DNA from 3 places in the Lysinibacillus sp. G1-3 genome. Region 1 is predicted to be linked to each of the others. Evidence: riboswitches for the same ligand, from Rfam matches in the RefSeq annotation. Region 1 holds a riboswitch; each other region holds the start of a gene.

Region 1 (5,471 bases):
TGAGAAATAATAAAGTCACAATGATTAGTGGATTTCCACTATTATTGAATGAATTAAATAAATATCCTCTTGTAGAATCATTGCATACAATGATTAGCGGAGGCGATGTGTTAAGAAAAGAATATATCAGTAATTTGATTGACAAAGTAAAAATATATAACACCTACGGCCCTTCTGAAACTACTGTTTGTATTTCATATTTTGAAGTAACAAGTAAGAAAGTAGGAAATAATATTCCAACTGGTAAACCTATTGCTAACTATAAAGTCTATATTTTAGATAAAAATCGTCAGCCTGTCCCTATTGGTGTTCCTGGAGAAGTATGTATATCAGGCGTAGGCGTTTCTCGAGAATATTTAAATCGTCCTGATTTGACTAGTGAGCGTTTTACGCAAAATCCATTCGTAGAAAATGAGAAAATGTATATTTGTGGTGATTTAGCACGATGGTCACCTGATGGGAATATTGAATTTTTGGGTAGAATTGATAATCAAATAAAAATTGGCGGGAGAAGAACTGAGCCTGGTGAAGTTGAAGAAAAACTTTTACAACATCCTTCCATTGAAGAGGCTTGTGTTATTGCAAGAGAAAATAAAAATAAAAATAAATATCTAACGGCTTATATCGTGATGAATGAGCAAAATTCTGCCATAGAATTAAAAGAATACTTGCTGCAATTTTTGCCTGATTTTATGGTACCGTCTTATTATGTTGAATTAAATAAATTACCTTTAACGTTAAATGGTAAAGTCGATAAAAATAATTTAGCAGTTATTTTAGACTAAGTATACAGAATTTCAGGAATGTTAAAATCTTCATTATAGTATAAAACCTCTATTAAAGATTATGCCATATTAATAGAGCGTGGGATTAACGAAATTTAATCTCTACCTTTTAAAGTTTAAAAAGCTGAATACAAAAAGCTCAATAGTATTGGTCGTTCCTACCATATCTATTGAGTTTTTTAAATTTGTCTTTTCTTCAAGATTCGTCTGTTAAAGAAATCAATCAGAAAGTATTAGAACGTTACCCTCAATTTATAGAATTTAAAAATCGGACAAAACCTTCCACAGATTCTGACATAAAAGCATTTTTTATCTTTTATTAGTTTTATAATTCATTTATTGCTCTCCACTCGAGTGCCATATACATCAATTGTTGATGGAATATATGCATATTTTCGTGTCAACAAATCACTTACAGAGTTATAACTACTAAAGTCATTATCTATTTCCATCTTCATCTTACTATTCTTGCCTACACCATATACCCGTACTAGCCAAATTTCATCCTTATACAGAATGAACTTTTCCAATTCAGGATAAGTAATTGAATAGACTGCGCTTGTACTTGTTGATGTTGTACCCTTCACTTCAATTTTTATTGGTTTTGGAGGAGTCTGTGGTTGTAAATAATCGAATGCTGTAATATCGTATCCTAATCCATCACCTTGTGTTTGCGCTACATGCTCTACCTGATCTCCGTATTTTTCACCGAATACTTCTATTACTTTCTTTTTCACATATTCAAATACTTTTTGCTCTGCAATATCACCAATTTTTTTACGCTTTTTCAAGTCTTTTTGTAGCTGGTCTTGACTTACCACTCGACCCCGTTTCTTTGTACTGCCCGCTATCTTATTATTAACTCTAGACTCTCCTTGCTCGTAACTAGAAGTAGCAAACGTTTCCTCGTTAATTTCACCATCTTCTATTAGTTCTACTTCTACTTCAGGGATATCTTCATTAAGAAAACTATCAAACAAGCTAGCCCAAGCTTCAGGACAAGGAAATAAATAAGCCTGATTTCCTCGTCCATTTTCTTGAAAGGCTGAATATTTTTGCGGACGATCAGATTCCATATCTCCCCAAACATCTCTAATCATAATTGGATGTTCTAAAATTGTGTAATCTACATCCACCTTATAACCTTCATCTGACCATAGATTTTTTTCCTGCAGCTCATGCGGTTGTTCTGCAATATAACAATCTGAAGTTGCTATACCTACCGCTCGAATCGCTTGATCATAACAGCTGTAAATTTTATTACCAGCCTTAATTGTAGCCATCCGTTCGTACGCATGATTGCTATTTCCACTTTTATTTTTTTGCGGGGACCACATATATCCCCCGATAATTTCTTCCTCGTGTGTAGCATTTTGCATAACAATAAAATTACTCATATATTCACCCTTAGTTTCAAGAAACGTTCCATTTCAATTTTAATATTATTTAAATATTGTATTTTTACTATAATTCACGATTATAACATTGTCAAAAAAATCCATTATTAGGTGGATAATATTAGCTTTGAAAAATTAAAGACACTAAATTTCGCGAAAAGCTTCTCTTTATTTACTGAAACAGCCTAAAACAGATGACCTTTTTGAAATTGATTAAAAATAAGTTGCAAATATAGATGTTTTATTATAATATTTCATTATTGTGCAAAAAATAATATGTTTTTCTTCTTATCAAGAGAGATGGAGGGACTGGCCCTATGAAATCTCGGCAGCGGAACTTTGTGAGTAAGTTACTGTGCCAAATCCAGCAAGCAAAGGCTTGATAGATAAGAGGAGTGTTTTATAGATATAAGACCTCTTCTTGTTTTCAAGAAGAGGTCTTTTTTAGAGGAAAATGGACAAAGACGTATCCATTTTTAATTTTTGGAGGTAGAACAATGAAGAAAGAAAATCCATGGGCGCTAATCCCATTTGTTGTTTTTTTAGTTTTATTTATTGGTTCAGGGGTTATTACAGGTGATTTTTATGCATTCCCTGTTATTGTAGCCATTGCCATTTCGGGCGCTGTGGCTCTGGCAATGAATCGAAAAGAATCGTTTTCGAATAAGGTTGATATTTTTTGTAAAGGCGCTGGAAATTTAAATGTCATGCTGATGGTTGTTATTTTTCTATTAGCTGGAGCCTTTTCAGAGGTAGCAAAAGGCATGGGGGCAGTGGATTCCACTGTTAACTTTGCTTTGTCAGTCATTCCGCAAAACCTGCTTGTCGTAGGCTTGTTCATCATCGCTTGCTTTATCTCCCTATCAATGGGTACATCGGTAGGAACAATTGTTGCACTGGCGCCAATTGGAGTTGGGATCAGTGAGCATACCGACTTTTCCATGGCTTTAGTAATGGCAGCGATTGTTGGCGGATCGATGTTTGGCGATAATTTATCCTTTATTTCAGATACAACCATTACTGCCGTTCGTTCACAAGGCGTACAAATGAAAGATAAATTTAAGGTGAATTTTTGGATTGTGTTGCCGGCAGCTGTTGCAACAAGCATTTTTTTAGGAGTTATCACAATGGGCGAAACCGCGGCACAAGTAGAGCATTTAAGCTATAGTTGGGTAAAAATTGTTCCCTATGTATTGGTTATTATTTTTGCGCTAATTGGAATGAATGTCTTCCTTGTTCTTGCATTTGGAATTGTTCTGGCCGGGGCTGTTGGCTTAGCGGATGGTAGCTATCAGTTAATGGACCTTTTCCAAAAGATTGGCGAAGGAATGTCAGGCATGTATGAAATGGCATTTCTTGCAATCTTAATAGCTGGAATGGTGGAGATTATTAAGCTTAACGGAGGAATTGACTTCCTACTTCACCTTGCCACACGAAGAATTAAATCAAAAAAAGGTGCCGAATTTGGGATTGCCGGCCTTGTGGGCCTAACTAATTTATCTACGGCCAATAATACAGTTGCTATTTTAATTGCTGGCCCGCTTGCAAAAAATATTGCTGACCAGTATGGGATTGAGCCAAGAAAATCCGCAAGTATTTTAGATATTTTCTCCTGTACAACTCAAGGGCTTCTGCCGTACGGAGCCCAATTCCTAGCAGCCGCAAGCGTAGCCGGAATATCGCCAGTTAGTATGCTGCAGTATTCTTTCTACCCGATTTTGATAGGGATTTGCGGGGCTATTGCTATCCTTATTGGATACCCGAGACCAAAGAAAGCCTAAACTTTATCACTTTAAAGTGGCGATGTAACTTTAAAAATATTGATTATCTTGAAATAATCCAATTGTTTTGAAAAGAATTTAATCAAAACAATTGGATTTTTTATTTGAGGCTATTCATAAATATTTTTTTAGTTATTCTTCAGCGCTTTTATTGCATCATCAACATAAGGTACTTTGCTCCATAAATCCACATCGCCAATAATGACTAATCGATATTTTGCTCTAGTTACAGCCACATTTAGAATATTAGGTTTCAAACCTACCCAATTTGCAGCCCTTATGCCATTTTTTGCATCGCAACCAAGAACAAAAATGACTTCGTTAGCTTCTTTACCTTGAAAAGTATGAACAGTACCACAACTTCGATCTACCCATTCTTCAATCATTTCAAAGTTTAGCTCTCTAAGATTACTTTTCAACATCAACTTTAGGTTTCTTTTAATGCTCGACACAACCGATTTAAATGGACTAATAATATATAAATTCGGTAATCCTTTTTGAAGTATAATAGCTTTCATCACCATGTCTGACACAATTTCTCCTTGTTCAGCAACAAAATGATCTTTACCTCCTACTTCGACTCCTTTTACATCAATCCATGTAGATTTTTCAAGCAATAATAACAAATCTTCTTTGGGTCCTAAGGTTTGTTTAAACATACGACCATTATAAGCAATATTATTTGAAATCGAAAACATCGGATCTAAACATCGCCTATGAATAACAAGCGGACACCCTAACCAAATTTTATCGTTTAAATATTCTCTGTAACCGCCAAATTTATTTAAGTTGTCTGCAAACAACTGTACAGAAAGCTCGGATGATTGATATTCAGAACTTATATTAAAGTCATCCGCTAATCTCTTTATTAATTCTTTAGGGACAGTAACTACTGGTTCCACTTGCAAAGGGTCTCCAACAATTATAGCTTTATTCGTACGCCAAATGGCACCTAAAGCCGAGTATGGCGTAGCTTGACCTGCTTCATCTATAATTAAAGTACCTAATTCATTCTTATCAATATGATTTAAAAATGTAGAAATCGAGGCAAACGTTGTCGAAACAACTGGCACAACTAAAAATAATGTATTTAATAAATGTCCATATGCTAAATTTTTATCCTTCTCCGTGAATACCCCCTTCCACATATTCACAAGACAACTCAAATTTTGCCTAGTTTCCTTAGAATTTAATACAAATGCTTTTTGAAGCATTAACGCATAACAAAATAATTCCTCACGTAATATATCGAATTCTTTATCTGTCCATGGAGCTGCTAATTGTGATTTCTCATTAGTTTGAATGTTTTCCCAAAATTCGTCTCCTGCAAAATTATTTCCGAAACGTTTCTTATGTTGTTGTATTGTTTCAGAACTTTTTTTGAATTGATTTAATTTATTTTGTAAATTATCTTTCGTTTTTTGATAAGATATTTTACAACTATTTAATAGAGCTTGTAATTCCACGAATCCTTCTTTTAATCTTGTATGCGTAATTGTCGTTTCAAT
Region 2 (5,471 bases), on a different contig from region 1:
TATCACCTCATCTATAAATTACAGATGCAAGTAAATTTGCAGGAAGTGATTCAAGATTATTTACAGCCCGTTATTGAATACGACAAAAAAAATAATAGTAAGCTATTAGAAACGCTGCAAGTATACTTGCAAACGAACGGCTCTAAACAACAAACCGCTAACCAACTGTTCATCGTACGCCAAACACTCTACCATCGTTTAAAAAAGCTTGAAAGTCTTTTAGGGAAAAATTTCATGAAGGGGCATAATCGAATTACGCTTGAATTTATGTTGCTCGCCAATTCTTTAATTGAGGATAAAAACTAACTACATGTTTATGATTGATCAGTGATGTTGAAGAATAGCACGCTCAAAATCGCTATGAGCGTGCTATCAGATTTTAATTTTCGGTAACTACTCCACTATATAATGCTGGTCTGCGGTCGTCATAAACTGGAATTCTGCCTCGTACTTCATCGACAATCGAAAAGTCCACGTCAATGACAGCTACTTCCTCGTCCTCTGCACCAACCCAAAGCACTTCGCCCCACGGTTGAATAATCATTGATTGACCATTAAAGTTTTCTACTTTTCTCGATATACGATTAACAGCGATCACGAAGCATTGATTTTCAATGGCACGTGCTTGCAGCAATGTGTTCCAATGATCGATACGTGGCGTCGGCCATTGTGCCGGCACGAACAATACTTTTGCGCCATCTAAAGCGTGAGCACGTAGCCATTCTGGGAAGCGAATATCATAGCAAATCACACCTGCAGCCTCGATATCACCAAGGGCAAAGCGATTCATTTCATCCCCTGCTTCTAAATATAAATGCTCGTCCATCAATCGGAAAAGATGTGCCTTGTTATATTCACCTACTAACTCACCATTGTTATCAAACGTATACATCGTGTTGAAAAATTTATCGCCCTTCTTCGTTGAAACAGAGCCTCCAACAATATGTACGCCAAGCTCTTTCGCTAGGTTTGATAAAAATGCTTTCGAACGTTCTCCATTCACATCTGCAAGCTCTGATAATTTTTCAAGTGCATAGCCTGTATTCCACATTTCCGGTAATACAATAATTTCTGCACCTTGTTTTGCCGCTTCACGAATCTTTTCTTCCGCACGAGCAAAATTTTCTTCTACTTTGCCAAAACCAACATTTAGTTGGATACACCCAATTTTCATCTTAATTCCTCCCCTTCTCCCAAAAGTATTTCTTTTACTGCATTTGTGCTTTTCTATATTTCATTATACTACAATTGAAAATGATATCGCTGTTGTCTGAGCTTAGAGCAGCTTTGGAACAAAAACAAAAAGACCAGGATCTCAGCAATAAAGTGAGCCCTGGCCTTTTCGCGAAAGTGAATCTTACTAATCATTTTTGCTCTTAGTTTTAGATTCTATTAATTAGTACGATTAAGATTAATAAAAGTTACAGTAATTAAAAAAAAATTAAATATTATTTTAAAGGGCTTAAAAGTAAGGCCAAAACCTATGTTTTATGGGCATTGTTAAGATGCCTCAGATGTTGTTACAATGACAAGGCATAATTACGTTCGGAATCTTCTTTGTACTTAGGCTCGCATGCTCTCTGTTTGTATTTTGTGCGTCCATCTTTATAAATTGAGACTCTAGACAATTAGTAAAAAAAGTAATAATATTTGCATCAATTATTATTTTCTAAAAAGGAGAACATGCATGGAATTCTCAAAAAAACTACAGCAACTCCCGACTCAATTTTTTGCAGCATTGGTGCAAAAAGTGAATAGTGCTTTAGCAGAAGGGCGCGATGTTATCAATCTCGGTCAAGGCAATCCAGATCAGCCCACTCCCCAACACGTTATAAAAGCGTTACAGGAGGCAGCTGAAAACCCTCAAAATCATAAATATTCTCCATTCCGCGGCCTAGTAGAATTACGTCAAGCAGCTGCAGACTTCTACAAACGTGAATACAATGTTGATATTGACCCTGAAACTGAGGTAGCTATTCTTGGTGGTACAAAAATTGGTCTTGTTGAGCTACCATTAGCGGTTTTAAACCCCGGTGATACAATGTTATTACCCGATCCTGGATATCCAGATTACTTATCTGGTGTTGTATTAGGTGATGTTAATTTTGAAGTTATGCCACTATTTGCAGAAAATGATTTCCTGCCTGATTATCATGCTCTTTCTGATGACGTAAAAGAAAAGGCTAAGCTACTTTACTTAAATTACCCGAACAACCCAACTGGTGGTACTGCAACACTTGAATTTTTCGAGGAAACGGCGCGCTTTGCTAAAGAGCACAACATGATCGTCTCACATGATTTCGCTTACGGTGCAATTGGATTTGACGGCAAGAAACCTATTAGTTTCCTGCAAGCGGAAGGTGCCAAAGAGGTCGGCATCGAGATGTATACATTATCTAAAACATACAATATGGCAGGCTGGCGTATTGGATTTGCAGTTGGTAACGCTGATATTGTTGCGGCTATTAATCTTATTCAAGATCATCTATTTTGTAGTCAATTCCCTGCCGTACAACAAGCAGCAGCGGTTGCCCTTACAGCATCACAGGATTGCGCGAATACGCTAAGAGCGACTTATGAGCGTCGACGAAATGTTCTTATCGAAGAAGCACAGCGCATTGGTTGGCAAGTAACGGCACCAAAGGGCTCTTTCTTTGCATGGCTCCCTGTTCCATTAGGTTATACAAGCGAGCAGTTTGCTGATGTATTGCTCAACAAAGCTGATATCGCAGTAGCTGCTGGCAATGGCTTCGGTCAATACGGTGAAGGCTATGTTCGTGTAGGTTTACTCGTAAGTGAAGAACGCTTACGTGAAGCGGTCAGCAGAATTGAAAAATTAAACCTATTTAACTCATGAACATTTGATTCCCTCTATCAAAAAAACTGTCCCATCAGCTCACGCTTGCTAAGGGACAGTCTTTTGATCTCACTATCTTTTGTGGTAGCTCTAGCCCTTCTTCTATTGGATAACATTGGTCATAACCCATTTCTTCATACGGACACACCACCCCACTAATCGCTCATAGAGCCATGAAAATGCGTTTCATATCTCCCACCCCACACATAGTTGACTCTCACTAACATTCCCACCCATCTCCCTTAATGGAATATTGTAATAAAATAAAAAATTTTAAAAATTCCATTGACTTACCATAACCAATAATTTATATTAGTCCTATCGGATTTACAAAAAAATATTATAAATCTCTTATCAAGAGTAGCTGAGGGACTGGCCCTATGAAGCTCGGCAACCTCCTTTTTTAAGGAAGGTGCTAAATCCTGCAAACGATATCGTTTGAAAGATAAGAGAGGACACTTTTTTATGAGCCTCTCTTAATTTTTTAAGAGAGTTTTTTTTATCTTCATTTACATGAAGATAAAAGCCTCTGGCGAATGTCACGGATTTTAAAAAGGAATGAATTGTGCTAGCACAATTCAAAATCCGGACAGCAATTACGCCAAGGCGAAATTGTTTTTTATACAAACCGATAAAACAACTTTGGAGGTATGTCTCATGAAAAAGAAAAACAAAATTTTACTAGGTTTAGCAAGTCTCACATTAGTAGCAGCATTAGTAGGTTGCGGTACTAAAGAAGATAAAGGTAGTCAAGGTAAGGCTATTAATGAAAATAAAATTGTAGTAGGTGTAACTTCTGGTCCACACGAACAAATTGCAGAAATTGCTGCAAAAGTTGCCAAAGAAAATGGCTTAGAGGTAGAACTAAAAACGTTCTCTGATTATGTTTTGCCAAATACATCGTTAGCCGAGGGTGATCTTGATGTAAACAGCTATCAACACAAGCCTTTCCTCGATGCATTTAACAAAGATCACAAAACAGATTTAGTGCCAGTAGGAAAAACAATTTTAACTCCAATGGGCATTTACTCTGAGAAATATAAATCATTGGATGAAGTTCCTGATGGTGCTACTTTCGGATTACCAAATGATCCAACAAACGGTGCTCGTGCTCTATTTGTTCTTCAAGAGGCAGGCATCATTAAATTAAAAGAAGGTGCAGACTTAACAGCTTCTACTCGCGATGTGGAAGAAAACAAAAAGAATTTTAAATTCATTGAATTAGAAGCTGCACAAATTCCGAAGCAGCTTAGTGAAGTAGATGTGGCAGCTATTAATACGAACTTCGCTCTTGATGCTGGTATTGATCCTAAAAAAGACTCCATTCTTTTAGAATCTACTAACTCTCCATATGTAAACTACATCGCGGTACGTTCTGAAAACGAGGATGACCCAGCGATTAAAAAATTTGTTGAAGCCTATCAATCTGATGAAGTACGCAAATTTATTGAAGAGGAATTCAAAGGTTCTATCATTCCAAGCTGGTAAGTAACGATGAAGGGCCTTTCATAAATTAAGAATCTGCGAGACTCCTATAGGAATGCTAGCAGATTCTTGCTTTATAAAAGGACTTAGAAAGGAGATATCACAGTATGATTCAACTAGAAAATATAACAAAAGAATTTAAAACTAAAAAAGGCATCGTTAAAGCAGTAGATGGCATTAACCTACATGTCAAAAAAGGTGAAATTCATGGGGTTATTGGCTACAGTGGTGCAGGAAAAAGTACCCTTATTCGCTGTGTTAATTTATTAGAGCGTCCAACAACAGGTAAAGTATTGATCGACAATGTAGATATTACTTCCCTTTCTTTAAACGACCTTCGCGAAACGCGTCAAAAAATCGGCATGATCTTCCAGCATTTTAATCTCTTAAAAACAGCGACCGTTTACAACAATATCTCGGTACCATTAAAGCTTCTAGGCTATAACGACTCTGAAGTGAAAAAACGCGTTGCAAAATATGCAGAAATTGTTGGCCTAACAGAGAAATTAGATAGTTATCCTAGCCAGCTTTCGGGTGGTCAAAAGCAACGTGTCGCTATTGCACGTGCACTAGCCCAAGAGCCTGAGATTTTACTCAGTGATGAAGCGACAAGTGCTCTCGATCCTGAAACAACTGACGCTATTCTTGAGCTTCTCTTAAAAATTAACCGTGAACTGGGCATCACTATTTTACTCATTACACATGAAATGAATGTTATTCAAAAAATTTGCGATGATGTATCCGTTCTTGAATCAGGGACGGTTGTGGAATATGGCTCTGCTATAGAACTATTTTCGAAGCCTCAGCACCCAACGACACGAAAGTTTTTAAACACTATTTCTCAACGTAATTTATCTCCTTCCCTTATCGAGCAATTGAATCTTTCCGGAAGTGTGATTCGTTTAACATTCCTTGGTGAAAGTACCGGGAAGCCATTACTTGCAGAAGTCAGCAAAGTTTATGATGTACAACCAAATATTTTAACAGCCAATATCATTGAATTAAAAAACGGCATCGTCGGGAATATTGTCGTGCATCTTCACGGTGAGGCACATATCGTAGAAAAGGCACTTAAATATTTTACAGAAAACGGGGTAGACGTTGAGGAATTAGGAGGCGAATTAAATGA
Region 3 (5,471 bases), on a different contig from region 1:
GCTAATGCAGCAACAGCGAAAATGACAGCAAACCATTTTTGCCCCATTCCCTTTTCTATGTAAAAAGCTGGCCCACCACGATATTCTGTATCTTTCTCTTCTTTATAAATTTGAGCTAATGTCGACTCAACATAAGCAGTTGCCGCACCAATAAAGGCGATTGCCCACATCCAAAAAACAGCACCAGGTCCCCCCATCCCGATTGCTGTAGCTGTACCGGCAATATTACCTGTCCCTACTCGACCAGATAATGCAATAGACATTGCTTGGAAAGATGAAATCCCCTTTTCCGATTTTTCGCCTTTAAACATTAAAACAAACATATCTTTAATGTGTCTTACTTGTAGGAACCTTGTAATGATTGAAAAGAAGAGCCCAATTAACAAAATGCCATAAATAAACCACGGTCCCCATAAAATCTCATTCATTTTCCCAACGATTGCTTCCATTTTACCCCTCCAATTTGAAAAATAATACTTTAGGTCATTATAGTATTACACTTTTCAGAAAATTACAACATTATATTCAAGTAACAAAAAGTTAGTAATTTTCTAGTTAATTGGAGAGGTCATTCACTACTTAATTATATAGCCAATGTTTCGAAGAGCATTATTAATAAAATCACGTATATAAACAAAAATCTCATCACGCTCTACTTCATGAAATAGATTATGATAACTGTTTGCCCATTCTTTAAATTGAAACTCTGTAAAGTCCTGCAGATGAAGCCAATTACGAGTTTGTTTAGTTTCAGTAATATTATCTTTTTCAGCTGTCATCACTAACATAGGTCTATTAGGGAATTCTGCCTTAGGCAATAACACTAAATTGCGCATCATTTGCTGTAGTTCTCGATACCATTTCACTGAAACAACTGACGAAAAAGGAACTTCATCCTTCATCTCATCTCTACCTTCTACACTGCGCGTTAAAGTTTCTATAGTAATTTCATGAGTCAGCTTCACATTTGCAGTCAGGGCACTTAAACTAGTTAAAGCATTTGATAATTTACCTGGCAGTAGCTTTAAATGAAGCCATGGTGAAGTTAAAATAATTCCTGCGCATTCATATTTTCGTTTTTGCATGGTATGTAGTAATAGTGTCGCACCAAGCCCATGTCCTATTAAAAAGACAGGTAGATTATACGAAAAAGCATTCTCGATCAAATGCCTTGTATATTTGTTGTATTCTTTAAAATCTTCATCGTGAACATTTGAAAATCCTTTATTCACTCCATGATTAGGTAAATCCCCCATGACTATGTGGAAGCCTTCCAATCTTAATTTTTCTATAAGCCATGCATACCAGCGGTGATTTTCATATGCACCATGAAGAATTGCAACCACAGCCTTTGCTTGTCCATCAGCTTCCCATTTCCACATTTCACATAGTCCTCCTAAAAAAATAATTACACAATGATTATAACGAAATATCTAGCTCATTTTAATTTAATATTTCCATCAAGTTGCGTATTTGATACGATAATATTACATCATAGAAAGAAAAGAGGCGATTCTCATGATCTATCCATTTAAAGGTAAAACACCCAATATTGATCCATCTGTATTTATTGCCGATTATGCGACCATAACTGGTGACGTTACAATAGGTGCTGAAACAACTATTTGGTTTAACACAGTTATTCGAGGGGATGTATCACCGACAATTATCGGAAAAAGAGTTAGTATTCAAGACCTCTGTTGCTTGCATCAAAGCCCTAAATATCCACTAATTATCGAAGATGAGGTAACAGTCGGACATCAAGTAACTTTACATAGCTGTACGATTCGTAAGAAAGCCTTAATAGGTATGGGCTCTATCATATTAGACGGAGCGGAGATTGGAGAGGGTGCATTTATTGGGGCGGGTAGCCTTGTTCCTCCAGGCAAAGTCATTCCTCCAAATAGCTTAGCATTAGGGCGTCCCGCAAAAGTTGTAAGAGAATTAAATGATGAAGATATAGAAGATATGGAACGCATCATACATGAATATGTAGAAAAAGGCCAATACTATAAATCTCTTCAACCAAAAAATAAATAGTTCTTTCAACTAAATCAAAGCAGCTCCACGTTGCTTGGACAACCGATCCCCACGTGATTGTATATGTCGCTTATTTTTTGATCAATTATGCCTCGGCATAATTGCGTCCGGAATCGGCTTTGTGCTTAGGCCTGCGTGAGGGCCGACACGATGTCGGTCATTTCGGTAATGCCACAGGACATGTCCCTTTTACCGATGTAGGTCAGTTAGTCGTTATCGCATGAATGCGATGGTTTTAGGCTAACATCCCCTAAGCACTCTTTTCTGATTCCGTGACATCCACCGGGGGCTTTAACTTCTTTCAACGGGTGTTTAGACACCCGCTGAAAGAAGTTAAAAACAACGAAAGGGGCAATAGCATGTTAAGCCCCTTTCTGTAATAGTATCTTAAAATATTTGTCCAACTACTTTATTACTTTAGCTGAATAGTTTATAAACCTGCTTTTTCTTTTAATGCGTCTGCTTTGTCCGTTTGTTCCCAAGGTACATTTAAGTCTGTACGACCGAAGTGACCATATGCTGCAGTTTGCTTATAAATTGGGCGACGAAGGTTAAGCATTTTAATAATCCCTGCTGGGCGTAGGTCAAATAGCTCGCGTACCCATTTTACAATTTCACTTTCCGTAACTTTTCCTGTCCCGAATGTATCAACAGCAATAGATACAGGTTGAGCAACACCAATAGCATAAGCTAGTTGTACTTCAGCTCGATCTGCTAAACCAGCTGCTACGATATTTTTTGCCACATAGCGGGCTGCATATGCCGCTGAACGGTCTACCTTAGTTGCATCCTTACCAGAGAAAGCACCACCACCATGACGGGCATAGCCACCGTATGTATCAACGATGATTTTACGTCCAGTTAGACCAGCATCTCCTTTTGGACCACCAATTACGAATCGGCCAGTTGGGTTGATGAAATATTTAGTCTCGGCATCTAATAATTCACTCGGAACAACTGGAGCAATAACGAATTCTTTTAAGTCTGCTTGAATTTGCTCAAGTGTAGCTTCTTCGTCATGCTGTGTAGAAATGACAATCGTATCAACTCGCACTGGTACATTGTTTTCATCATACTCAATTGTTACTTGTGTTTTTCCATCTGGACGTAAATAACCTAGTTCACCAGATTTACGTACTTCCGTTAAACGACGAGCCAATTTATGCGCTAAACTAATTGGTAACGGCATAAGCTCTGGTGTTTCGTTACATGCATAACCGAACATTAAGCCTTGGTCACCTGCGCCAATTGCTTCAATGTCAGCGTCTGTCATAGAGCCTTCACGTGCCTCTAATGCTTGGTCAACACCTTGAGCAATATCAGGTGATTGTTCACCAATAGCAACAAGTACTGCTAGATTTTCAGCATCAAAGCCATATTTCCCACGTGTATAACCGATTTCTGCTACAGTATCACGAACGATACCTTTAATGTCTACATAAGTAGACGTAGTAATTTCTCCTGCTACTAATACTAAACCAGTAGTTACTGTTGTTTCACACGCTACACGTGCGTTTGGATCTTCTGCTAAAATAGCATCTAAAATGGCATCCGAGATTTGATCACAAATTTTGTCTGGATGTCCTTCTGTTACACTTTCTGATGTAAACAGTCGACGTTTTGTCATTTGGTTTTCCTCCAATTACTTTTACAAATAATATTTGCGAATTAATACGGTACTCATTACCCATGTCAAGCCCGCTCCTATAGATTGAACTCTAAAGCAGTTGTCGCTGTCGCTACGTTTCACTACGCTTTCGCATAAAAAACAACTACTGCTTTTAACACGAGGTTTTCGAAAGATCCGTCATTATAATAAGGAAAGGACTATATACTTACCTTTACATTCGTTTTTAACAATAAAAAAATCCTTTTCTCACGCTTACTTTACATGAGGAAAGGAATAATGACTTCGTAACCTTTCACTCTTATCGTTCAAGGGGTTTCCCTTGCATCAGGTTGGCACCAGCGCATGTCGTGAAATAGTTCATGCAGGTTGCCGGGTTTCACAGGGCCTGACCCTCCACCAGCTCGGGATAAGAGTATCCGTTCAATATCTCATAATACGGAAAAGGTCGAACGTTGTCAAATATTTTTAACTTCTTTCAGCGAGTGCCCAAACACCCGCTAAAATAGGGAAACTCAGTGTAAGAACGCCACGTCCTGTAGCATTACCGAAAGCGAAAATCATGTCGGCTCTCGTGCTGTCACTGTCGCAAAGACAAAAACACATTGCTGTCACTACGTTAACACTGCGCTTTCGCAAAATAACGTCTACAGGCATAAGCACAAAACCGATTCCGGACGCTTTGTTTATCTATAGCGAAAGCAAAGCGTTAGCTACAGTTATACCATTATTATGAAACTCATTTGTATTATCCTGTAAATTCAAACAAAATAATCCCTACTCTCCACCTCACATCATGTGTTAACATATGTGTAACCCTTTACAGCACATTTTGTAGTGAAAGCAAAGCGTCAGCTACGGAACATGTGGTGGATGAAAATGATTGTAGCCCCTTTTCAATCGAAGACAAGCTCCAACTAATAAAAAACAAGCTGAAAACTTCACATCCTGTGCGAACCTCATATAAGCCAAAAGCTTCTAGAACACAATTTTGCTGTGTCGAAAGTGATTGACTGATCACTTATAATAAATAGGGTAAAAAGCATTATCAAAACGAATCAATTTACTTTTTGTCGTTTTCTTGAAAAGTAATAAAATCTGAAAAATAATTTCTGAATTAGTATAGATTATTTAAGCAATTGTGTTATACTATTTTTGAAATTAAGAAAATCTCCCTCAGACTCAAGGGAATACTATAAAAAAGGATGGTATTTAATCGATGAATTCAGTAGAAATTGCAAACGAACTGAAGGAATTATTAAGCGGCAGTAACATTAATGTTCAACTTTCAGTACCACAATTAGCTGAAAAAGCTACTTCTCGTGGTGAAGCTATGTTAACAGTAGATGGCGCAGTTCGTGCAGAAACTGGCAAATACACTGGTCGTTCACCTAAAGATAAATATACGGTAGAAGAAGAGAGCACAAAAGATAAAATTGACTGGGGAAAAGTTAACCGACCAATTTCTTCTGAAGTGTTCGATAACTTATATGTAAAAGTAGTAAAATATTTAAAAGAACAGGACGAATTATTCGTATTCAAAGGCTTTGCTGGTGCTGACAAAGATTCTCAATTAAGCATTCAAGTAATCAATGAATATGCTTGGCACAATCTGTTCGCTCATCAATTATTTATCCGTCCAACTAAAGAGGAATTAGCTTCTCATGTTGCTGACTTCACAGTTATCTCAGCTCCTAATTTCAAAGCAGACCCTGCCGTTGATGGCACTGCTTCTGAAACATTCATCATTGTATCACTTGAAAAGAAAATCATCCTAATCGGTGGTACTGAATACGCTGGTGAA

Evidence for each region. Region 1 has a riboswitch for S-adenosylmethionine ahead of ACVYAD_RS16545 (Na+/H+ antiporter NhaC family protein). Riboswitches for the same ligand answer to the same signal wherever they lie in the genome.
Region 2: linked by a shared signal. The riboswitch ahead of ACVYAD_RS15570 (MetQ/NlpA family ABC transporter substrate-binding protein) and the one ahead of ACVYAD_RS16545 (Na+/H+ antiporter NhaC family protein) in region 1 are both predicted to bind S-adenosylmethionine.
Region 3: linked by a shared signal. The riboswitch ahead of metK (methionine adenosyltransferase) and the one ahead of ACVYAD_RS16545 (Na+/H+ antiporter NhaC family protein) in region 1 are both predicted to bind S-adenosylmethionine.

Annotation. Positions count from the first base shown of each region.
Region 1 is NZ_JBWHYQ010000015.1:30,613-36,083, reverse strand. It holds gene ACVYAD_RS16555 (non-ribosomal peptide synthetase) at 1-785, shown strand, start outside; gene ACVYAD_RS16550 (protein NO VEIN domain-containing protein) at 1,118-2,182, opposite strand; SAM riboswitch class I at 2,468-2,575, shown strand; gene ACVYAD_RS16545 (Na+/H+ antiporter NhaC family protein) at 2,680-3,963, shown strand; gene ACVYAD_RS16540 (DEAD/DEAH box helicase) at 4,092-5,429, opposite strand.
Region 2 is NZ_JBWHYQ010000013.1:148,631-154,101, forward strand. It holds gene ACVYAD_RS15555 (PucR family transcriptional regulator) at 1-306, shown strand, start outside; gene ACVYAD_RS15560 (carbon-nitrogen family hydrolase) at 380-1,174, opposite strand; gene ACVYAD_RS15565 (aminotransferase class I/II-fold pyridoxal phosphate-dependent enzyme) at 1,688-2,857, shown strand; SAM riboswitch class I at 3,206-3,309, shown strand; gene ACVYAD_RS15570 (MetQ/NlpA family ABC transporter substrate-binding protein) at 3,515-4,345, shown strand; gene ACVYAD_RS15575 (methionine ABC transporter ATP-binding protein) at 4,450-5,471, shown strand, end outside; gene ACVYAD_RS15580 (methionine ABC transporter permease) at 5,468-5,471, shown strand, end outside.
Region 3 is NZ_JBWHYQ010000014.1:144,384-149,854, forward strand. It holds gene ACVYAD_RS16270 (alanine/glycine:cation symporter family protein) at 1-449, opposite strand, end outside; gene ACVYAD_RS16275 (alpha/beta hydrolase) at 576-1,382, opposite strand; gene ACVYAD_RS16280 (gamma carbonic anhydrase) at 1,519-2,040, shown strand; gene metK (methionine adenosyltransferase) at 2,471-3,667, opposite strand; SAM riboswitch class I at 3,966-4,083, opposite strand; gene pckA (phosphoenolpyruvate carboxykinase (ATP)) at 4,887-5,471, shown strand, end outside.